Regions from separate parts of the Cellulosimicrobium protaetiae genome, predicted to be linked through region 1. Evidence: riboswitches for the same ligand, from Rfam matches in the RefSeq annotation. Region 1 holds a riboswitch; each other region holds the start of a gene.

Region 1 (7,221 bases):
CCACGCCTCCGTGGGCGGCGCCTCGGCGAGCAGCGTGAGCGCGCGGTCGAGCGAGTCGAGCCAGTGCGCGAGCGGGTGCACCCCGTCGAGGCCGCGGAGGATCTCCGTGAGGCGTGCGACGAGCTCCGCGAGCCGGCCCGCGAGGTCTACGTCCGTCGAGCCGACGTCGTCGAGCGGCAGCGCCGGCCCGACGAACCTCGCGTCCTCGTCGGCCATCGCCGCGCCCAGCAGGAGCCGGTCGAGCGCCGCGTCCCACGTGCCCTGGCGCACGTGACCGTCGATCCCGAACCGTGCCCGGCGCGTGCCGTCCTCGCCCCAGTGCACGCCCGCCTCGACGGCCCACTGGCGCAGGCGGTCGACGTCGTCGTCGGAGAACCGGAACCGGCGGCGCACCGGTGCGCTCGCCGCGAGGTCGAGCACCTCCGATGCCGTGACGCGGCCGTCGGCGAGGCGGAGCAGCGTCGCGAGCAGCGCGAGCACGGGGTTCGTCGTCCCGGCGCCGCGGTCGGCGAGGCTCACGCGCAGCCGCTGGCCGGGGTGCGCGTCCTCGCCGAGCTCGGGGACGGCGCCGAACGTCGCGGTGACGAGGGGCGCGAACGTCTCGACGTCCGGGCACAGCACGATGACGTCGCGCGCCTGGAGCGTCGGGTCGGCGGAGAAGAGGCCGACGAGCGTCTCCCGCAGAACCTCGACCTGGCGGCTCCGGCCGTGGCACGCGAGCACCTGGACCGACCGGTCGCCGGGGTCGAGGACGTGCGCGCCGTCGGGCTCGTCGGCCCGCAGCGCGGACTGGAGCGCCCCGAGCAGGGTCGGCGGCGTCGGCGCGGACGCATGGTGCTTCTCGCTCGTGGGCCCGCCACCGGCGAGGCAGAGCTGCAGTTCGACCGCGTCGCGACCGGTCGACGCGAGGAACGGGTGGCGGGCCGGCGTCGGCAGGTCGGCGCGGCGCCGGGTGGGCGCGCCCTCCGTGTCGTCGTGCCCGCCGCTCCCGTCCCCGGTGGCGTCGACGGCCGGGGCGGGGTCGCCGTCGCGGGCCGCGACCTTCTCCCACAGCGCGGGCGACGGGTGCACGAGCCACAGGTGGACGTCGCGGTGCTCGGCGAGGGCGCGAAGGACCCGCAGCTCGTCCTCCGGGAGCCGCGTCGGTCCGAACACGGACAACCGCGGCGGGAGGTCGACGGCGGCCGGGTCCGCGCGCAGCGCCGCGACGGCCTCCTCGACACGACGCGCCGGGTCGGTGGCCGGGACGCGGTCGACGAGGCGGCGCCACAGCTCGGGCTGCCACGCGAGATCGTCCGGGGTACCGCCCGGCTCCCCGGCCCGGTCCGCGACCGGGGCCGCGGCCGACCACGCGAGCACGACCTCGGGGCGCTGGCGCGCGTAGTCGACGAGCAGGTCCGCGAGCCGGCGCGCGAGCGTCAGCCGCCGGCCCCGGCGCACCTCGTCGCCCGGGTCGCCGACGTACCGCGCGAGCGGCGCCGCCCACGGCTCGGCGAGGTGCGTGTCGAGCACCTCGAGCACCGACCAGGCGAGCCGCTCGGGCCGCCAGGGGTCGTCGTCGGGATCGAGGTCGGTGAGGTCCGCGACGACCTGCTCCACGATCCGGCGCGGCCCGCGGAAGTCCACGTTCGCGCAGATGCCCGACGTCTCGCCCGCGCCCAGGTGGTGCGAGAGCCGCTGCGCGAGCCACCGCTCGACACCGCGCGTCGGGACCGCCACGACGTCCGGCGTGAACGGGTCTTCAGGCGCCTCGGCGAGCACGGCGGCGAGCGGCGCCACGAGCGCCTCGGCACGCTCGGAGCGGTGCACGTGCAGCAACAGCGGACCCCTGTCGGTGGTGGTCGGGCGTGGTCTCGCGCCGGGCCGGTGACCGAGCGCTACGAGGAATCTACGAGGTGCGTCCCACACCGTCGAACCGTCGTCCACAGAGCCCACCGGGGACTACGGTGTCGGCACCGCGACCCAGGTGGGCCAGGTCCGGGTGGCCGCGGACGGAGGGTGTATGACGAGAGCGACGAGGTCGGGCGGCGTCCTGTGCGCGATCGGCGACGGCGCGGCCCCGGGCGCCGTCGCGGCCGCGTGCCGAGGTGCGCTCCTGGCGGTGCGTGACCGGCTCACCACGCTCCAGGTCGACGTGTACTCGGACGGTCCGTGGCCTCCCGACGCGGTCGAGGCCGTGCAGGAGCTGGACGAGCTCCGGCATGCCCGGCGCAGCCGTCTCGCGACGCGTCTCGGGAGGGAGCCCTCGATCTCGCTCGACCTCGACCCGCGCGACGACCATGAGCTCGGGCTGGCGCTCGCGATCGCTCCGTACACGATCTGCGGATCGGGGTTCGACGAGCGCTGGCAGCTGCTCTGGGACGTGAACGACACCGGGACGTCGACGACCTTCGTGCTGCTGCCCCACGAGCTGGACGCCGTCCGGGCGCACGTCGCACGGTCGGGGGGTCGCCGGACGGACGTCGTCGTCCTGGGCGGCAGCATCGGCTGAGGCGCGTCCGGTCCACGCCTCGCCCGACCACGCCGTGTCGACCCTGCGCCTGACGCCCGCCGACCTGGTGTCGTGGCCCTGCGAAGGTCCGAACAGGCCCACGACACCAGGTCGGCGGGTGTCAGGCAGAGACGGGCCAGGGCCGCCACCGGCCGCCTGGGACAGCGGCGAGGCGTCGTCGTGCCTGCTGCCCGGCGGCGCCCGGCAGCCGGGTGCGGCCCTCGCCGGACCGGTACCCGTCGTCGGGCAGGTCGAGACGGTGCGCGACCCACCACTCGCGCCGACCCGGGAGCGCCCTGCGGAGGGCCTCCGAGAACCGTCCTTCCGCGACGCCGAGGACGAGGTCCTCGAGCGACTGGGCCGCACTCTCCGCGGTGTCGTCGCACGCGTCGCACCCGCACGACGGGAACGTGTCCTCGTGCAGGACGCCGGCACGGACCACGACGCTCGGGTACTCCGTGACGAGGAGTGTCAGCGGCGCGGCGGCGTCGGACGACGGGGTGACGCGCACCGCGCGCACCGCGCGCACCGCGTCAGTACCGACGTTGCGCACCCCCGCCAGCACGGGGTGGGCGGGCGCTCCCGGGGTGTGCGCCGTCAGTTCGACGCTCCGCAGGCGGACGTCCTCGACCGTGACGGCGTACGTCGTCACGAGGTGCCGGAGAAGTGCGTCCACGACGTCGATGAGTGGCGCGAACCGCTCTGGGTGGGAGTCCACGGAGTAGGTGTCCTCGGGCGGCCCGTCGAGGTGGTCCCACCGTCCGCCGTACTCGAACGGGTCGCCGGCGTCGTCGTGGAAGACCTGACGCGGGAGCGGCGGGCGGACGTAGGCGGTCACGCTGTCAGGCTAGGGCGTCCTGCCGCCGTCGAGCGGGAGGGGGGTCAGGTGTTGAGGGCCTGTTCGACGTCCTCGATGATGTCGCTCGGGTCTTCCAGGCCCGCCGACAGGCGCACCGTCGTCTCCGCGATCCCGACGGCGGCGCGGCCCTCGGGGCCGAGCTTGCGGTGGGTCGTCGTGGCGGGGTGGGTGACGAGCGACTTGGCGTCGCCGAGGTTGTTCGAGATGTCGACGACCTGCAGGGCGTCGAGGAACGTGAACGCGCGCTTCTTCGCCGTCTCCGGGTCGGTGCCCTCGGGGACGGCGAGGTCGAACGTGACGACCGTTCCGCCGCCGCTCTGCTGCGACAGCGCGAGCTCGCGCTGCGGGTGCGACGCGAGGAACGGGTACCGCACGCGCCCGATCCCCGGGAGCTGCTCGAGCGCCTCCGCGACCTGCGCGGCCGCCGCGTTCTGCGCCGCGACGCGCACGGGCAGCGTCTCCAGGCCCTTGAGCAGCACCCACGCGTTGAACGCCGAGAGGGTCGGTCCGGTGTTGCGGATGAACGTCTGCACGGGACCGTTGACGTACTCCTCGGTCCCGAGGATCGCGCCGCCGAGCACGCGGCCCTGGCCGTCGATGTGCTTGGTCGCCGAGTACACGACGACGTCCGCGCCGAGCTCGAGCGGCTTCTGGAGCAGCGGCGTCGCGAAGACGTTGTCGAGCACGACCACCGCGCCCGCGGCGTGCGCGAGCTCGCTCACGCGCCGCGCGTCGACGATGTCCTGCATGGGGTTGGACGGCGTCTCGAAGAACACGACGTCCGCCGGCGTGGACAGCGCCTCCTCCCACTGGGAGAGCACGTGCCCGTCGACGTAGTCGGTCCGCACGCCCCACTTGGCGAAGATCTCGTCGAAGATGACGATGCTGGACCCGAACAGCGCGCGGGCCGCGACGATCCGCGACCCGGAACCCACGAGCGCGGCGAGCGACGTGAACACCGCGGACATGCCGGACGCCGTCGCGTAGCAGGCCTCTGCGCCCTCGAGCAGACGCAGGCGCTCCTCGAACGCGTGCACCGTCGGGTTGCCGTAGCGCGAGTAGACGAACCGGTCGAGCTCGCCCTTGAAAGCGGCCTCGGCGTCGGCGGCGCGGTCGTACGTGTAGCCCTGCGTGAGGAACAGCGCCTCGGAGGTCTCCTGGAACTCCGTGCGGTGGTGCCCGCCGCGCACGGCGAGCGTCGCGGGGCGCGCGCTCGCGGGCAGGGGCTTGCGGCCGGAGCCGCCGGGCACGCTCCCGGGCTGGGCGGCGCTCATCGGGCCGCCTCGTCGTAGGTCGTGGTGGGCAGGCCGCGGACCTTCCAGCCCTCGACGTCGCGCAGGCCCGAGAAGCCCTGCGCGCCCTCGAAGCCCTCGAGCACGTTGTACGACGGCCCGAGCCCGGCGGCCGTGGCCGCGCGCGCCGCGCCGATCGAGCGCTGGCCCGAGCGGCACAGGAACACGACGGGGCGCTCGTCGCCGGGCGTGAGGCCCGCCTCGACGAGCTGGTCCACGAAGCGCGGGTTGGGCCCGGCCGGGGTCACCCACTCGTCGAACACGACGCCGCGGCCGAGGTCCGTCGCGTCGGGCACGCCGATGGTGCGCCACTCGCCCTCGGTGCGGACGTCGACGAGGACCGCGCGCTCGTCGTTCGTCAGCAGGTCCCACGCCTGCTGCGGGGTGATGTCGCCGGCGTAGCCGACGGCGGGTCGGGCGTCGGGCAGTGCCGCCCCGGTTGCCGACGTCTGCTGGGACTGGTCGCTCATGAGTCCTCCTCCATCGATCGTGGCAGTAGCACCCTGCGCCCGACCGCCTCGCGACGGACCGGGGGGTTGCTGCGGCGTCGACGTGCCACGTCACTCGGCCGCTCCGGATGGTTGCTCGGGATCGTACGCCACGTGTCCGACGCGCGAAACGTCCGTCTCGCCGAGCAGCCCCTGGGCAGGGTGCCCGACGCGATCGGCGAGTCCGGGTGGCGCCTCGACGTGCCCGTGGACTGCGTCCCGCCATCCGAGACGCCCTGACCACCGGTTGACACGGCGCGTCCCCGCGCACATCCTGGGACGCAGGTCATGAGTGCCAGCGTGAAACCCCGGTTTGCTGGCCGGCAACCCTCCTCTCGCGGCGGGGTGCCCCGGGTGACGACCAGGCCGCACGCCGACCGGCGGGTGGCAAGCGCGGGGAGGTTCTCCCCGGACGACCCTGGAGGACTGTGCCATGACTGCTCTCGCGGACGTCGAGTGTTCGGCCCCTGACCTGGCGGAGATCGCTGCCGCGCCCGCCCTCCTGCCTGTCGTCGGCGCGGACACGCTCGTGCCGCTCGTCGACGGCCGCAGCGTCCCGTACGCGAACCTCGACGTCGCGGCCTCGGCCCCGGCGCTGCGCTCCGTCGCGGACCGCGTGACCGAGGTGCTGCCGCTCTACGCGAGCGTGCACCGCGGCGCGGGCTACCTGTCGCAGGTCTCGACGGCGCTCTACGAGGCGTCGCGCCGCACGATCGGCGCGTTCGTCGGCGCGCGCGAGGACGACGTCACGGTCGTCACACGCAACACGACCGACTCGCTCAACCTGCTCGCGGGCTGCGTCCCGGCGAACGCGGACGGGACGCCTGGTCGTGTGCTCGTCCTCGACGTCGAGCACCACGCGAACCTGCTGCCGTGGCAGCGCGCGGGCGGCGCGACGGTCCTCGCGGGCGGCGCGTCCGTCGCGGAGACGCTGTCCGGCCTGCGCACCGAGCTCGCGCGCTTTCCCTACGCCCTGGTCGCGGTGACCGGCGCGTCGAACGTCACGGGCGAGTCGCTGCCCGTCGCGGACGTCGTGCGGATCGCGCACGACGCCGGGGCGCGCGTCGTCCTCGACGGCGCCCAGCTCGTCCCGCACCGCGGGTTCTCGCTCGCCGACTCCGGCGTCGACTACGTCGCGTTCTCCGGCCACAAGACGTACGCGCCGTTCGGCGCGGGCGCGCTCGTGGGCCGTCGCGACTGGCTCGACGCGGGCACGCCCTACCTCGCCGGCGGCGGTGCGGTGCGGCAGGTATCCGTCACCGGCACGCAGTGGCAGACGGCGCCCGCGCGCCACGAGGCCGGGTCGCCCAACGTGGTGGGTGCCGCGGCGCTCGCGGCGGCGTGCGACGCGCTCGCGACGCTCGACCCGGCCGACCTCCACGCGCACGAGGCGACGCTGCGCGCGGCGCTCGTCGCCGGGCTGGAGGCGGTCCCGAGTGTGCGGGTCGTGCGGGTCTGGGAGGACGCGGTCGACCCGGTCGGGGTCGTCACGTTTTCCGTCGAGGGTCACGACCCGGGCCTCGTCGCCGCGTACCTCTCCGCCGAGCACGGAATCGGCGTGCGCGACGGCCGCTTCTGCGCCCACCCGCTGCTCGCGCGCCTCGGGTACGACGCGGGCGCGATCCGCGCGTCCGTCGGCGTCGGGACGACGGGTGCGGACGTCGTCCGGCTCGTCGAGGCCGTGCGGTCGTACGTGGAGCACGGCCCTGCGACGCGGTACGAGGTCGTCGACGGCTGCTGGGCCGTGGCCGACGACCCGCGCCCGGTGCCCGTGGGGTCCGGTCTCGAGGGACTCTTCGCGACCGCCGCGGCGGGCTTCCTCGCCGACGCCGCGGGGTGCGGCCCCGCCGTCTGACCTGGCGCCGGCGGGACCGCCGGGACAGCCGTTCACCGGGCCGTCGACAAGCGTTGTCCACGACGTCGCCGGACCCTCTTGGCGGCGTCGTCCGCGTGTGCTCTGATATGCGCTGTGCTGCACGACGTCGTCCTCTCGGGGCACGGATTCCGCCTGGAACCGCTGGCCCTGGAGCACGCTGAGACACTGGCCGGCCTCGTCGACGAGGCGATGTGGTCAGGCATGAGCATCCCCAT
Region 2 (7,221 bases), 890 kb from region 1:
GACCCTCCGTGAGCGCGCGCGCGAGCGTCGCGACCTCGCCGACCTTCTGGTCGGCGAACGCGAGCCAGTCGCGCAGGCGCGGGTCGAGCGTCGTGCCCGACGCGGTGCCGGGCGCGGCGAGCGTCTCGTCCTCGACGTCGTGCGGCACGTGCAGCAGCGACGTCGACGTGCCGACCGAGACCGCGCCGGCACCCAGTCCCTCGACGGCGTCGACGACGTCGAGCTTCGCCGCGAGGTCCGCGCGCCACACGTTGTGCCCGTCGATCACGCCCGCGACGAGCGTCTTGCCGGCGAGGCCGGGGACGCCGCCGTCGGCGGCCGTGGGGACGGCGCCCTTGACGAGGTCGATCGCGATGGCGTCCACGTCGGTGCCCGCGAGGAGCGCAAGCCCGTCCCGGGCGGCCCCTCCGGCGGTCTCGGCACCGGCCTGGAGCGCGCCGAACGGCGCGGCGACGAGGATCGCGGGCCGCGCGTCCTGCGCCGAACCCGGGGTCGCGGCCGGGTCCGCGGACGAGTCCGGCGAAGACCCCGGGTTCGGCACGGGGCGGAGGTCGGTCGCGAGGGCGCGGTACGCCGACTCCACCGCGGCGGCGAGGTCGGCGAACGGCACGTCGACCGAGTCGGTGACGAGGATCGGCTCGTCGAGCTGCACCCACGGGGCGCCGGCGGCGGCGAGCGCGCGCAGCAGGTCGGCGTAGGCGGCGACGACGTCGTCGAGCCGGTCGAGCGGCGAGTAGCCCGCGGGGGCGTCGTCAGCCGCCTTGGAGAGCGCGAGGAACGTCACCGGCCCGACGACGACGGGCCGCGTCACGACGCCGGCCTCCTTCGCCTCGACGAACTCGCGCACGACGCGGTCGTCGACGAACCGGATCGGGGTGTCCGGGCCGATCTCGGGGACCAGGTAGTGGTAGTTCGTGTCGAACCACTTGGTCATCTCGAGCGGGGCGTCGTCACCCTGACCCCGTGCCACGGTGAAGTAGCCGGCGAGGTCGAGGCGTCCCGCCTCGTCCGGCCCGGTGCCGAGGAGCGACGCGAACCGCGACGGGACCGCCCCGAGGGAGGCGGCGACGTCGAGCACCTGGTCGTAGAAGGAGAACGAGCCGGGGACCGAGGCGTCGTCGGCGCCGAGACCGAGGTCGACGAGCCGGCGGACGGTCGCGAGGCGCAGCTCGCGGGCCGTCGCCTCGAGCTCGTCGACGCTCGTGCGCCCGGCCCAGAACGCCTCGACGGCCTTCTTGAGCTCGCGGCGGCGCCCGATGCGCGGGTAGCCGAGCACGGTGCCGGCGGGGAAACCGACCGGATTCTGGGTAGGGGAGGGTACGGAAGTGGCCATGATCGAAACCTCTTGCTGGTCCGGAGGACCGGTCAGACGGGCGTGCCGTGCGTGGCGGCGCTCGTCGTGGGCAGGGAGGTGCCGGTGACCCACGGCCCGCTGGCCAGGTCCGGGACGAGCGGGGCGGCGGCAGCGCTGGCGCTGCCCCCGGTCCCGCCCGACCCGCCGCCGAGGTGGACACCCTCGAGCAGGTCAAGAGCGGCGCGGTGCTTGTTGAACGTGTACACGTGCAGACCGGGCGTGCCCGCGTCGAGGACGCGCTGCGCGAGGTCCACGGTGTACGCGATCCCGTAGGCGTGCTGCGCCTCCGGGTCGGGCAGGGCGTCGAGCGCGTCCAGCAGGTGCTGGGGCGCGCGCACGCCCGTGAGCTCCTCGACGCGACGGAGCCGCGCGGGCTCCGTCGTGGGCAGCAGCCCGGCGAGGATGGGGATCGTCACGCCGGCCGCACGGGCCTCGGCGACGAAGTCGGTGTACGACGACGCGTCGTAGAAGAGCTGCGTGATCGCGAAGCTCGCGCCGGCCTGCTGCTTCTGCCACAGGCGGCGCACCTCCTGGCTCCGCGTGGTGCCGGCGGCGGGGTTGCCGTCGCAGAACGTCGCGACGGCGATCGTCAGCGGGCGGGCGGCGCCCCGCAGGGCGGCGGCAGGGTCGGCCGCGCAGCGCGACGCCTCGACCTCGCGCAGCAGCGCGACGAGCTCGGTCGACGACCGCACGCCGTCGGGCGCGGGCTGCCAGTCCGGCTGGTCGCGCGGCGGGTCGCCCCGCAGCGCGAGGAAGCTCCGCACGCCCTCGTCGAGGAAGTCGTTGATGACCTCCTCGACGTCCTCGCGCGACGCCCCGACGCACGTGAGGTGCGCGATCGGCAGCACAGGCGTGCCCTGGAGCAGGCGGCCGACGACCTGGCGCGCGGTCGCGCGGTCGGTGCCCGCGGCGCCGTACGTCACGGACACGAAGTCGGGGTGCGTCGCGACGAGCCGGCGTGCCGTCTCCCAGAACTTGGGCGCCGCGTCCGGGCGGCGCGGGGGCATGAGCTCGAACGAGACCGTCGGCCGTGCCGCCCCGCCGTGGGCCTGCCCGACGGCGTCCGCGACGCTCACGACGTCGCTCCGACCGGGGTGGGTGCGTGCGCGACCGCCGTCGGGCACGGGCTGCCCGGACGGTGCGCGAAGGATGCCTCTGAGACCATTAGTCGCTCCATCGACCCTGGCGTTAGCACCTTTGTCCTCGGGAGGCTTCCGTCGGCGGGTTGCTGCGGTGTCGTCGAGCCAGGACTCTCGACCGCTCTGGATGGTTGACCCGATCCTACGACCCATCCGGCATGCGGTCGAGGGTGACCGCCAGGTGAGATGTCCCGGCTCCACGACGAGATCGGCGCGCGCTGGATCTGACCAGTTCAGGGCTCCTGCGCTACAGATTTCAGGCCTTCTACGCTACAGATTTCAGGTCCCACACCGTCGTCAACGGCGCCGGAGCTCCGGCACGTGCAGGCGCCGCAGGAACCGGTCGGTGCGCAGCGGTGGTCCGTGGCGGTCGCGCAGGGACACGACGACGACGGTCGCCGTCGCGAGCGGGATGGTCCAGGCGGCGGGCTGGGCGAGCAGGGCGCGCACGACGCCGGGGACGCCGTCGACCGCCTCCCCGGCCGGGCCGGTCCCGTAGCCCGCGGCGACGAGCGCGGACGAGGCGAGCAGCGCCGTCGCGCACAGGACGGACCCGACGACCATCCCCGCGACCGCGCCGCGCGCGGTGAGGCGGCGCCACCACACGCCGAGCAGGATCACCGGCGAGAGGGCGGACGCGGCGAAGACGAACACCGTCCCGACGCTCGTCACGAGGCCCTGCGGGATGGTGACGAGCGCGAACGCCAGCGGGATGAGCGTGCACGCGACCGCCGACCAGCGGAAGGACCGCACGGTCCCGCCGAACAGGTCCTGGCTCACGACGCCCGCGAGCGCCACGACGAGCCCCGACGACGTGCCGAGGAACGCGGCGAAAGCACCCGCCACGACGAGCGCGGCGAGGAGCTCGCCACCGATCCCGGGCACGAGGCGGGTCGGCAGCGTGAGGACGACGGTGTCGGCGACGCCGGGCTCCGCGAGGTCGGGTGCGACGACCCGGGCGACGAGCCCGAGCGTGCTGGACACCATGTAGAACACGCTGATCATCACGAGCACGACGACGGTCGTGCGGCGGGCGGAGCCGCCGTCGGGCGAGGTGTAGAAGCGCACGAGGACGTGCGGCAGGCCGGTGGTCCCGAGCAGCAGCGCGAGCAGGAGCGACACGGTCGCGTACGCGTCGAGGCCGCCGGGACCGGCGTCGTGCGGGAAGACCGCCGCGGGGTCGAAGGTCACGGTGGCGCCACCCGGCTCGAACGCGCCGCCCAGCGCCATGAGCACGAACACGAGGGGCAGCGCGAGCGCGGTGAGCTTGACCCAGAACTGGAACGCCTGGACGAACGTGATGGAGCGCATGCCGCCGGCCGCGACGACCGCGCTCACGACGACCGCGATCCCGACCGACCCGACCCACGGCGGGACGGGCGCGACGCTCGTGATGACGAGCGCCGCGCCGTGGAGCTGCGGCACGACGTAGAGCCACCCGATGACGAGCACGAGCACGCTCGTCACGCGGCGCGCGACGACGGAGTCGAGCCGGGCGTGGACGAAGTCGGGGATCGTGTACGCGCCGCTGCGGCGCAGCGGGCCGGCGACGAACAGCAGGACGAGCAGGTACCCGGCCGCGTACCCGACGGGGAACCAGAACGCCTCGGCACCCGAGAGCAGCACGAGGCCCGAGAGGCCGAGGAACGTGCCGGCGGACAGGTACTCGCCGCTGATCGCGGACGCGTTCCACACCGGACGGACGGTGCGCGACGCGACGAAGAAGTCGCTCGTGGTGCGCGAGATGCGCAGGCCGTAGAACCCGATGAGGCCGGTCGCGAGCAGGAGCAGCCCGATCGCGACGAGGGGCAGCGCGCTCACGAGCCACCGCCCTCGTCCGGGCCGCCGGACCCTTCGGCGAGCGCGCGGTACCGGCGCTCGTTGCGGGCGGCCGTGACCGCGAACACGACCGCGAACGCGAGGATCACCGGGTAGAAGCCGTAGGCGTGCACGAGCCACGGCAGGGGGACGCCGAGGACCACGACCGCGTCCAGCGCGGGCACGGCGCTCATCGTCACGGTGAGCAGCGCGACGACCGCGAGGAACGAGACCACGCACGCGAGCCCGAGCCGGAGCTGGGCCCGCACGAGGCCGCGCGTGTAGGGAGCCGCGGCGTCGTCCGGCTCCTCGGGACGCCCCGCGGTGGCCGTGGACGTGCCCGACGACGGTGCGCCCGCCGGGACGTCGGGCACGGGACCGGCGGCGGGCAGGGGATCGGTCGACCGGACGCGCACCCGTCCGGGTCGGCGCGGGCCGGGTGCCGCCCCCCGGTCCGAGGGAGGCGCCTCGGGGTGCGGCCCTCGCGCGAGGGCACCTTCGTCGCCGGGCGGGTCCGACGCGGCGTCAGGAGCACTCACGACGGACCCCGGTGCGGGCCGAGCAGCGCCTCGCGCACCGCCGGGACCATGCGGCGGCTCACCGGGACCTCGTGCCCCGCGACGACGAGCGCGGGTTGCGTGCCGCCGAACCGTGCCGCGGTCACGGCGGCCCGGTCCACGAGGTACGACCGGTGCACGCGCAGGAACCCGGCGGACGCCCAGCGCTCCTCCAGGTCGGAGAGCGGCTCGCGCACGAGGAACTGCTCGGAGTCCGTCACGAGCCGCGAGTAGTCGCCCTGCGCCTGGACCCAGCGCACCGCGCTGCGCCGCACGAGGCGCGTCGTCGTCCCGACCGTCACGACGAGCGTCTCGTCCTCGGGCACGCGAGCGCGGCCCGTCCCGCGCGACGACCCGGGGGACGCGGCGCTCGCGGCAGGCGTGCCCGTGCCGTCGTGTCCGCCGCCCGGCCCGGCGCCCGGCCCGCCGCTGGGTCCTCCGCCCGGTCCTCCGCCCGGTCCTCCGCCCGGTCCTCCGCCCGGTCCGGCGGCGCGCCCGGCACGGTCCGTGACGCGTTCCACGACCCGGTCCACGGCGCGCGTCAGACGCTCGCGGCGCACGGGCTTGAGCACGTAGTCGACGGCCTCGACGTCGAACGCCTCGAGGGCACGCGCCTCGTCGGCGGTGACGAACACGACCGCGGGCCGGTCGGCGAAGCGTGAGAGGGCGCGCGCGAGGTCGAGCCCCGTGAGCCCGGGCATGTGGATGTCGAGGAACGCGGCGTCGACCCGGCGGGAGGAGAGCTCGACCAGCGCCTCGGAGCCGGTCGCGACCCCGAGCACGGTCCGCACACGCGCGTCGCGCCGCAGCAGCGCGACGAGCTCGTCGAGCACGGGACGCTCGTCGTCGGCGACGAGCACGTCGAGCCCGACGGCGCTCGGCCCCTCCGCGGGCGCGTCGCCGAGGCCCGCCGGCTGGTCCGCGACCCGTCCCGGGGTCGGGTCGGGGGTCGGGTCGGTGCCCGTCACGGCACGCTCACCTCCGTCTCGTGCAGGGGCTGGGACCGCGGCACGCGCAGCCGCACGAGCGTGCCCGAGCCGGGCGCGGTCTCGATGTCGAGCGCGTGGTCGTCACCGTAGAGCTGGCGGACGCGACGGTCGACGTTGCGCAGGCCCACGTGCTCGTTCCCGCGCGACGTGAGGAGCTCGCGCACGACGCCCGGCTCCATGCCGACGCCGTCGTCCTCGACCGTGATCTCCGTCTGGGTGCCCTCGTCGCGCGCGGTGATGACGATCGTCCCGCCCCGCTCCTTCGGCTCCAGGCCGTGCCGCACCGCGTTCTCGACGAGCGGCTGCACCGACAGGAACGGGATGACGGTCGTCAGCGACTCCGGAGCGATCTGCAGGGTCACGGCGAGGCGCTCGCCGAACCGGGCACGCTCGAGCTCGACGTAGGAGTGGATGGAGCGGAGCTCGTCGGCGAGGGTCGTGAAGTCGCCGCGGCCGCGGAACGAGTAGCGCGTGAAGTCGGCGAAGTCGAGCACGAGGTCGCGTGCCCGCTCGGGGTCGGTGCTGATGAACGACGCGATGGCGCCGAGCGCGTTGTAGACGAAGTGCGGGCTGATCTGGGCGCGGAGCGCGCGCAGCTCGGCCTCGGCGAGCGCGGTGCGTGACGCCTCGAGCTCGGCGAGCTCGAGCTGCGCCGCGCACCACTGCGCGACCTCCCCGGTCGCGCGCACCAGCGGCGGCCGCACGGTGCCCGCGAACGCGACGACGACGCCGGCGACGCGCCCGCCGGCCACGACCGGGGCGCCGACGGCGTCCGCGACGTCCCCGCCTTCGCCCGCGTCGCGGCTCTCGACGTGGCGTCGACCGGTCGCGAGCACGCGCTCGGCGACGCGGCGCGCGTCGGGTTCGAGCGTGGAGCCGCCGTCGAGCGCGACCGCTCCTTCGGCCGTGACGACGGCGAGCGCGTCGGCGCCGAGGAGCTGGCGCAGCGAGCGGGCCGCACGCCCCACGTCGTCGCCGTCGAGCCCGTCCCGCAGGTGGGTCGCCGCCCGCGAGGCGAGGTGCAGGGTCCGGAACGTCGCGCGGTCGGAGTCGCTCCCGAGCTCGCGAGACCCGCGCGCGAGCCGCCAGGCGAGCACGAGGCCGAGGGTGAGCAGCACGCCCACGACGAGACCGGCGACGGCGCCGGCGAACACGGGCCCGGACATGCAGCGATCGTAGCGAGCGCGGCACCGACCACCCGTACGGGCGAAGTAAGGTAAGGCATCCCTGTTCTCGACGAAGGAACCTCTGTGCCGAACTCCGCGCCCCTGCCGCCCCTGCGCCGTCGCCGCCGCGCCGCGCTCGCCGCCGCCGTCGTGCTCGCCACGACCGCGCTCGCCGCGTGCTCGTCGGGCGGCACCGAC
Region 3 (7,221 bases), 1.1 Mb from region 1:
GCGCGTCTTCCTCCACCCCGAGCAGCGCGACCACGCCTTCAAGAACCGGTCCGGCTCGTTCCGGCTCTCGGGCGGAGCCGGAACCGGGAAGACGGTGGTCCTCCTCCACCGCGCACGACACCTCGCGAGGAAGAACCCGGCGGCCCGCGTCGTCCTCACCACGTACAACCGGACCCTGGCGTCGTCGCTGGAGGAGACCCTCCGGCTCCTCGACCCGACGCTCCCGATCGCGAAGAACCTCGGGGACCCCGGGGTGTACGTCGCCGGTGTCGACGCGCTCTCCCGCCGCGTGATCGCGAAGGCCGAGGACGTCCACGTCGCGTCGGCCGCCTGGGGCGAGACGGTCGCGTCCGTCCTCGGCCCGCGCTCGCCCTACGTCCTCGACCTCACCCCGGCGGCCCGGTGGGAGGCGGCACTCGCGTCCGCCGGCGCCGACCTCGCACCTGAGCTGCGGAGCCAGGCGTTCCTCCAGGCCGAGTACACGACGATCGTCGTCCCCCACCGCATCACCACACGGGACGAGTACCTGCGCGTCCGCCGTCCGGGGCGCGGCGTCGCGCTGAGCAGGGTCCAGCGCATGGCCGTGTGGCGCGTCGTCGAGGCCTACCGCGCGTCCGCGGACGCCGCGGGATCGACCGACTGGGACGAGAAGGCGATGGTCGCCGCGACGCACCTCGACGCCCAGGCCGCGGCCGGGGTGCCGCGCGTCGCGGACCACGTCCTCGTCGACGAGGCGCAGGACCTCGCACCCGCCCGCCTCGTCTTCCTGCGGGCACTCGTCGCCCAGGGACCGGACGACCTCTTCCTCGCCGAGGACTCGCAGCAGCGTATCTACGGGCAGAAGGTCGTGCTGTCCCGGTACGGGATCAACATCGTCGGCCGGTCCCGGCGCCTCACCCTCAACTACCGCACGACCGCACAAGTGCTGCGCTACGCCGTCGGCGTGCTGGCCGGGGAGGACTGGGTCGACATGGAGGCAGGGGACGCGGCCGCCACCGGCTACCGCTCCGCGCGGTCCGGGCCCGCGCCCCGAGAGGTCCGGGCGTCCTCGCTCCTCGACGAGTACGAACAGGCTGCCGAGCTCGTCCGCGGCTGGCGCGACGCCGGGGACGCCGGGGACGCCCCCGAGACGATCGGCGTGCTCGTCCGCACCAAGAACACCGGCGACAAGGTCGTCCACGCGCTGAGCGAGCGTGGCGTCAAGGCGAAGTTCATCCAGGACGACGCCTCGACCGGGACCGGGAGCGTGCTCGTCATGACCATGCACCGCTCCAAGGGCATGGAGTTCAAGCGTGTCATCCTGTTCGGCGTCTCGTCGGACGAGCAGGGCTGGGGCTACGGGTTGTCGGCCCTGCCGGAGGCCGATCGCGCCGACGGCGAGCTGCGCGAACGGTCCCTGCTCTACGTCGCGGCGACCCGTGCACGCGACGAGCTCGCGGTCCTGTGGAACGGCCGCCGCAGCGATCTGCTCCCCGCCCACGCCGAGGCGGCAACCGTCTCCTGACCCGTTCCCGGCCCAGGACGGGCGCCGTCAGGCGTCCGCCCCCGAACCGACGGGAGCCCAGGCCTGCGCTTCCGTGAGCCGTCGTCGCACGGCCTCTCCTCCGACGCCCTCGATCCACGACCGGTCGCCGACGACGACGAGCAGCGAGCGGGCGCGTGACAGGCCCGTGTAGAGCATCTCTCGGGCTCGCGCCTCGTCCCGGACGCCGTTGACGGACAGCACGACCGCGGGACGTTCGAGGCCCTTGAACCCGAGGACGTGCCCGAAGAACACGTCCTCCTCCGCGAAGAACGCGTCCCAGTAGGCGGCGTACCCGCCGACGGTGACCTCGTTGACCTGGGCGGGGTGGCGGCGTCCCGTGGCCAGGAGCGCGACCTGGCCGGGGTTCCACCCTTCGTCGAGCAGCGCCTCGACGGCGTCGTCGGCGGCCTCCACGGCTGCGGCGGCGGGCACGTCGACGATCCGCACGCGGGGGCCGTTCATCCCTCGTGGGGTGAGGGTGTCGGGTGAGAGCGCGCCGAACACCTGGGCGATCTGCTTCGTGGAGCGCAGGTTCTCGCGCAGCGTCACGGGGACGAGCTGGAGCGGTACGTCGACACCCCGAGGGAAGACCCGTTGCGCGTCGTCGAGGAAGACGTAGAGCCCACCGTCGTCCGGGTCGCGCAGGCACCGCAGGAGCGACGGCCACCAGAGGTCGCCGAAGTCCTGCGCCTCGTCCACGACGACGGCGTCGAACAGGTCCGTCGACGGACGCTCGCCCGCGAGCCGGCCGAGCTCGGTCGGCAGGTGCCGCTCCCAGTAGTCCGGGTCGTCGTCGGCGCCGCGCTCGGCGCCCCAGCTCAGCGGCAGGTCGTGGAACAGTCCCACGTAGGCGGGCCGGTCGCGCGCCGGCCACGTCTGGGTGACGCGTTCGAGGTAGCGTCCGAGCCCCCGCGAGTAGCAGAGCAGGGCGACGCGCTCGCCCGCCCGTGCACGCCGTCGCGCCTGCTCGAGCGCGAGCCACGTCTTGCCCGCCCCCGCGCCGCCGACGACCCGCATCCTGCGCACCTCGGAGAGCGCGTCGAGGACGCGGGCCTGGTCGCGGGTCATCTGCTCCAGGCGCGTCTCGTGCTCCAGGGCGAGCGACAGGTGCTCCGCCTGGCTGGGGAAGCCGCTGGCGAGCGAGTCCACGAGGGCGGGGACGTCGTCGGCCGCGAGCCCGGCATGGCCCTGGCCGTGACGCTCGACGGCGCGCTTCACCCGCTCGGCGACGCCGCCCGACCGCTCCAGGTCGCCGCGGTCCACGAGCATGTCCCGTGGAAGGTCGACCGTCTCCCAGTCGCGCGGGACGTACCGGTGCGGGAACGCCACGAGGTGCGCGGTGCGCGCCTCCGCGGCCCACAGGTCGCGACGGCGCAGCAGGGCCTGCAGCGCGTGCCGTGCACCCTGGACCTGGCGCACCGGGTCGATGCGGTGCCGCCGGGGACCGTTGCCCTGGAACCAGGTGCCGTCGACCCGGTCGACGTGCCCGCCCTTGACCTCGATCGCGGCGAGCCCGACCCCTGGCCAGGCGACGAGCACGTCGATCTCGTACTCCTGCTCGTCCTCCTGCACGTGCACCCCGTGGAACAGCACGACGTCGTCGGGAAGCTGTTCGCGCAGAGCGTCCCACACGGCGCGCTCGGCGCCGCCGTCGTCGGGGAACGTCGGGTCGGGCGGGAACGCGAGCGGCATGTGCCGTTCGTACCGCACCGTGCCGACGACGTCACGGGCCTGACGACCTGCGGTCTCGCGCGTCACGGGATTTCACCCGCTGCGACCGCCACGGGGCTCGCGGGGTGCACGGCCCGTGCCCACGCGAGGAACGCGGCGCGGCGGGACACGGAGTCCGGCCCGCCACCACCACGGTGGCGCCAGTGGTCGAGTCGCGCAAAGTGCCGCACCGTCGTGGATGGCTGGGGCTCGACCCGGCCGTCGCGCTTCCTGCCCCAGAACGGTGCGCTCGTGTCGAGCTCGACGACGCCGAGGCCGCTCTCGCGCGCGCGCCGCCACCGCGTCGGGAAGACGAGCGTGACGTAGGCCTCCATGCGCCGCAGGGTCTGGTGGTCCTGCGTGATCCCGGTCAGGGGTTCGGCACCGAGCGACTTGGCGAGCGAGGCGTCGACCTTCTGGCACGCGTCGCAAACGCGTCGCTCGATGTGGAAGCGGCTCGTCATCTGGACGCGCTCGCTCAGGCAGACGTGGCAGAGACGCAGGAACGGGTTGAACGAGCACCCGCGCGACGGGACCGGGCGCGGGTGCCCGGTGTGGACCGGGCACACGAGGTGCCCCTCGTCGCTCACGAGCAGCTGGCACGCGTCGTCGGTACGGACCCACAGGGTCATGGTCGGGGTCGGGTTCATCGGAGCAGCCCTTCGGTCAGGGCCGACGGCACCCGGGCGCGCAGCAACGCACCGAGGCGGACGTCGACCTCGCACTTCCCTGACCGTTCGGCCAGGGCCGGTCTTCCTCCTGGGGCACCGTGCGCGAGGGGCGCGGTTGCCGGACCGGCACGCGGAGGGCGTCTCGCCAGTCACTCGTGACCTGGGCAGTTGTCTACCTCACCCGCTGATCGGAAGCAACCTCGCTCCCCGGGCTGGCCGGGCCGTGCACCGGCCGGAGTGGCTCCAGACCGGGGTGATCTCTCAGCGCCTGCTCGCCGTGCGTCCTGTACAGGGTCATCACCGCGGCGAAAGGGGCGTGGTCGCCAGTGAGCAAGAGCGGCTCGGTCGAGGAGAACTGGCAGACGAGGGCCCACCCGCCGGGTTCGGGGAATACCGCCGTCATCGCGGAGTAGTCGAACGACAGCCATCGCCCATGCACCTGGACCAGCAGCCGGTGGTTGCTCACGACGAGCCGGGAGACGCAGCGCTCACGCCACTGCTCTCGGGCCTGCGCCTGGGCGGCGCTACGCTCGGCGGCGTTGGCGATCGCCGTCACGGCAAGGCCGGTGAGGACGAACGACGGCCGCCCGTAGTAGAACCCCGACGTCTGCGTGTAGCTGACGGTCGTCCCGTAGTAGCGCGCGTACCCGGCGGGCACGTCGCAGAAGAACTCCTCGCCCGCGTACGGGACGACGTCCCACACCCGCAGCGTGGGCGGAACCTCCCGCGCGAGGAGTTGCCGGTGCAGGCCCTGGGCTTTCGCCCACGCGTGCGCGGCGGCGTCGCGCCGGCCGATCTCGGCACGCTCGGTCGCAGAGAACCGACCGCGGCTGCGCCGGTGCTCCCGGAATGTCCTGGCGCCCTTTGCGATCGCGACAGCGAGCAGGGCGACCGGCCCGAGGAACGCCACGGCGACCACCAGGAGCACGAGGAACGCCCACGCCCCGTGGTAGAGCTCGTGCCGGTTGAGCGCGTCGAGGACGAGGACGCAAGCGAGGAACACGGCGGGTGCGGCGACGAGCGGCACGACCCATCGTGCGTGCCGCCGGACTCGTCCCGCCCTCGCCGCCGCGCGCGGATCCTCCATGAAGCAGCCCCCTGCTCACGTCGTGCGTCGGGTACTCACCCGTCGTCTCTGGAGGCACGGTAGTCGACTCTCTTGAGGCAGAGAGTCGACGACCGCGTCGGCTCGCCTCGGCGGCCCACAGCCGGAGCTGCACCGCAGGACGGGCCGCACCTCGCGGCCCGTCCCACGGCGTCGGACCTTCAGTGCGCGACGACGGCGCCTCCCAGCGGGCCTGCCGTGGGCTGGGTCTCGCGCGCGTAGCAGTAGAACCCGGGCACGCGCGCTCCGGACCGGAACGTCACCTTGTTGAGCTGGCCACTCTGGCTCGCGATGACGGTCCACGGGAGAGGTCCACCCGCAGCCGCATCCACGAGCTGCTGCAGCGCCGCGCGCGACGAGTCCGCGTTGAGGTAGACCGGCACGCCGCACACGGTCGCCCAGACGACAGCGCGTCCACCGAACGTCCCCACGTCGGCGAGCGTCGGCGCGCCCGACGCGAGCACCGACCGCACGTGGTCCAGCAGGTGCCGCTCGTCGAACGGGTCGTCCTTCGTCCCGCGCGGGGCGGGCCGCACCGGTGCGGGCGCAGGGCTGCGACGACCGGTCGGAGTGCTCGCGCGCTCAGGCGCGGAGCCACCGGCCGCCGCGCGGTCCGCCTCGGTGTACGCGGCGTGCTGGTCGCGTGCCGCAGCGGGCGCCGCGCCGGCCCACACGGCGCCGCGCATCGCGGCCATGCTGCGCGACGTCGCGGCGTACGCCTGGTCGACGTTCGCCGTGTCGTACGTGAGCGACCGCTCGCGCTTCACACCGATCGACGCGCCGACCTCGATCGCGTCCTGGTTGGCGCCCATGTAGAGGAACGTCCAGCCGAACTGCTCCTCGCGCTCGGTGACGAGCGCCTTGATCGCGGCGTGCGTGTACTCCTTCGACGCGTTCTCGAGGCCGTCGGTCATGATGCCGACGATCACGGCGCCGGGCCGCTGCTCCTCGGGGAGCTGAGCGATACGCAGCGCGGTCGTCTGCACGAGGCGCCCGATGGAGTCGAGCAGCGCGGTCATGCCGCGCGGGCGCAGGTCGAGCGGGGGGACCTCGCGCACGTCGAGGTCGGTGTAGACCTCCTCGAACTCGTTGTCGAACTGCGCGAGCGTGACCGTGCAGCGGCCGGGCGCGTCGCGCTGCTCGGTGAGGAACAGGTCGAAGCCCTGCTCGGTGGCCTGCTTGATCGACTGCATCGAGCCGGACCGGTCGAGCAGCATGGCGAGGTGGGTGAGGGTCTGGTCAGGCATAGCGGTTCCCTTCGTCGTGCTGCTGGACGGACGGTGCGGCGGGCGGTCAGGTGCGGCGGCGGAACCTCAGGGGTTCGACGGCGGTCGTCGGCTCGGGCGGCGGTGTCCCGCGTTCGCGGTCATAGCGGGCGCGCGTGACGCCCTCGGCGGAGACGCGGCCGTCGGGGCCGGAGTAGCCCGCGAGCGCCGGTGTCCGTGCGATGCGGGGCGGCACCGTGTTGGGGGCGACGCCGGCCGCCTCGGCGACCGACCGCATCGACGACCCGGCGAGCAGCGCCTCGGCCATCGCCTCGTCGAGCGCGACGTCAAGCAGCGCGCGCGCTCGCGACAGCGGCTCGACCGCCTCGCCCGGCGCGGCGGTCGAGGCCTCGTCGAGCGCCGCGCGTGCGGCGTCGAGGCGAGGTCGAGCGTGTCGCGACGCGTTCGTGGTCATGCAGCGAACCTATGCGCAGTAACTGCACATGCGCAAGAGGTGCGCGCACATCGTGCTCGCACCCCCCGCTGGAGACGCAGCCCGGCGCCGGAGTTCCAGGCTCAGCCAGCGAGGTTCGAGCGCTCAGCCACCCCTCGCCGCGACGCTCCTCAGGGCTGCGGCGTACTCGACGAGATCGTTCTCGACGGTCGCGCGCACGATCTGCGGGTCGACCGTCGCGCACCCGTGAGCGATCCGCTTTCGCGTCGCCCAGATCACGCGCCAGGTCGCACCGAACGCCGACGCCCGCGCTTCCGCGCTCAGGTGCGACGCCGCCTCGATCGACGCAGCGAGGCGCAGGCAGACCGCGTCGACGACGACCTGACGACCCCACCCACCCTCGGCCACGTGGTGGCCGATCATCGCGAGGTGCTCGAGCGCGTCACGCGCGTGGTCGGCGTCGGTCCGCGTCACAAGGGGATCGCCTGGACGGTGGCGCGCACCTCCGGCCGGAGCGATCGCTCCGGCACGACGTCCACCGCGCGACCCAG

Evidence for each region. Region 1 has a riboswitch for S-adenosylmethionine ahead of FIC82_RS18920 (rhodanese-like domain-containing protein). Riboswitches for the same ligand answer to the same signal wherever they lie in the genome.
Region 2: another riboswitch for S-adenosylmethionine. It lies ahead of FIC82_RS02830 (methylenetetrahydrofolate reductase); the one in region 1 lies ahead of FIC82_RS18920 (rhodanese-like domain-containing protein).
Region 3: another riboswitch for S-adenosylmethionine. It lies ahead of FIC82_RS03935 (hypothetical protein); the one in region 1 lies ahead of FIC82_RS18920 (rhodanese-like domain-containing protein).

The regions. Positions count from the first base shown of each region.
Region 1 is NZ_CP052757.1:4,391,012-4,398,232, reverse strand. Features, by position in the region: gene recC (exodeoxyribonuclease V subunit gamma) at 1-1,809, opposite strand, end outside; gene FIC82_RS18935 (hypothetical protein) at 2,003-2,491, shown strand; gene FIC82_RS18930 (DUF6226 family protein) at 2,613-3,329, opposite strand; gene FIC82_RS18925 (O-succinylhomoserine sulfhydrylase) at 3,374-4,624, opposite strand; gene FIC82_RS18920 (rhodanese-like domain-containing protein) at 4,621-5,112, opposite strand; SAM riboswitch class I at 5,120-5,226, opposite strand; gene FIC82_RS21205 (hypothetical protein) at 5,245-5,370, shown strand; SAM riboswitch class IV at 5,415-5,530, shown strand; gene FIC82_RS18915 (aminotransferase class V-fold PLP-dependent enzyme) at 5,564-6,985, shown strand; gene FIC82_RS18910 (GNAT family N-acetyltransferase) at 7,100-7,221, shown strand, end outside.
Region 2 is NZ_CP052757.1:647,067-654,287, forward strand. Features, by position in the region: gene metE (5-methyltetrahydropteroyltriglutamate--homocysteine S-methyltransferase) at 1-1,333, opposite strand, end outside; gene FIC82_RS02830 (methylenetetrahydrofolate reductase) at 1,366-2,430, opposite strand; SAM riboswitch class I at 2,525-2,627, opposite strand; gene FIC82_RS02835 (sodium/solute symporter) at 2,791-4,314, opposite strand; gene FIC82_RS02840 (heavy metal transporter) at 4,311-4,685, opposite strand; gene FIC82_RS20975 (LytR/AlgR family response regulator transcription factor) at 4,847-5,836, opposite strand; gene FIC82_RS02850 (sensor histidine kinase) at 5,833-7,023, opposite strand; gene FIC82_RS02855 (ABC transporter substrate-binding protein) at 7,108-7,221, shown strand, end outside.
Region 3 is NZ_CP052757.1:905,692-912,912, reverse strand. Features, by position in the region: gene FIC82_RS03945 (UvrD-helicase domain-containing protein) at 1-1,504, shown strand, start outside; gene FIC82_RS03940 (nuclease-related domain-containing DEAD/DEAH box helicase) at 1,532-3,283, opposite strand; gene FIC82_RS03935 (hypothetical protein) at 3,280-3,885, opposite strand; SAM riboswitch class IV at 3,952-4,067, opposite strand; gene FIC82_RS03930 (hypothetical protein) at 4,079-4,933, opposite strand; gene FIC82_RS20790 (hypothetical protein) at 5,173-6,258, opposite strand; gene FIC82_RS03920 (hypothetical protein) at 6,305-6,691, opposite strand; gene FIC82_RS03915 (HepT-like ribonuclease domain-containing protein) at 6,815-7,144, opposite strand; gene FIC82_RS03910 (nucleotidyltransferase family protein) at 7,141-7,221, opposite strand, start outside.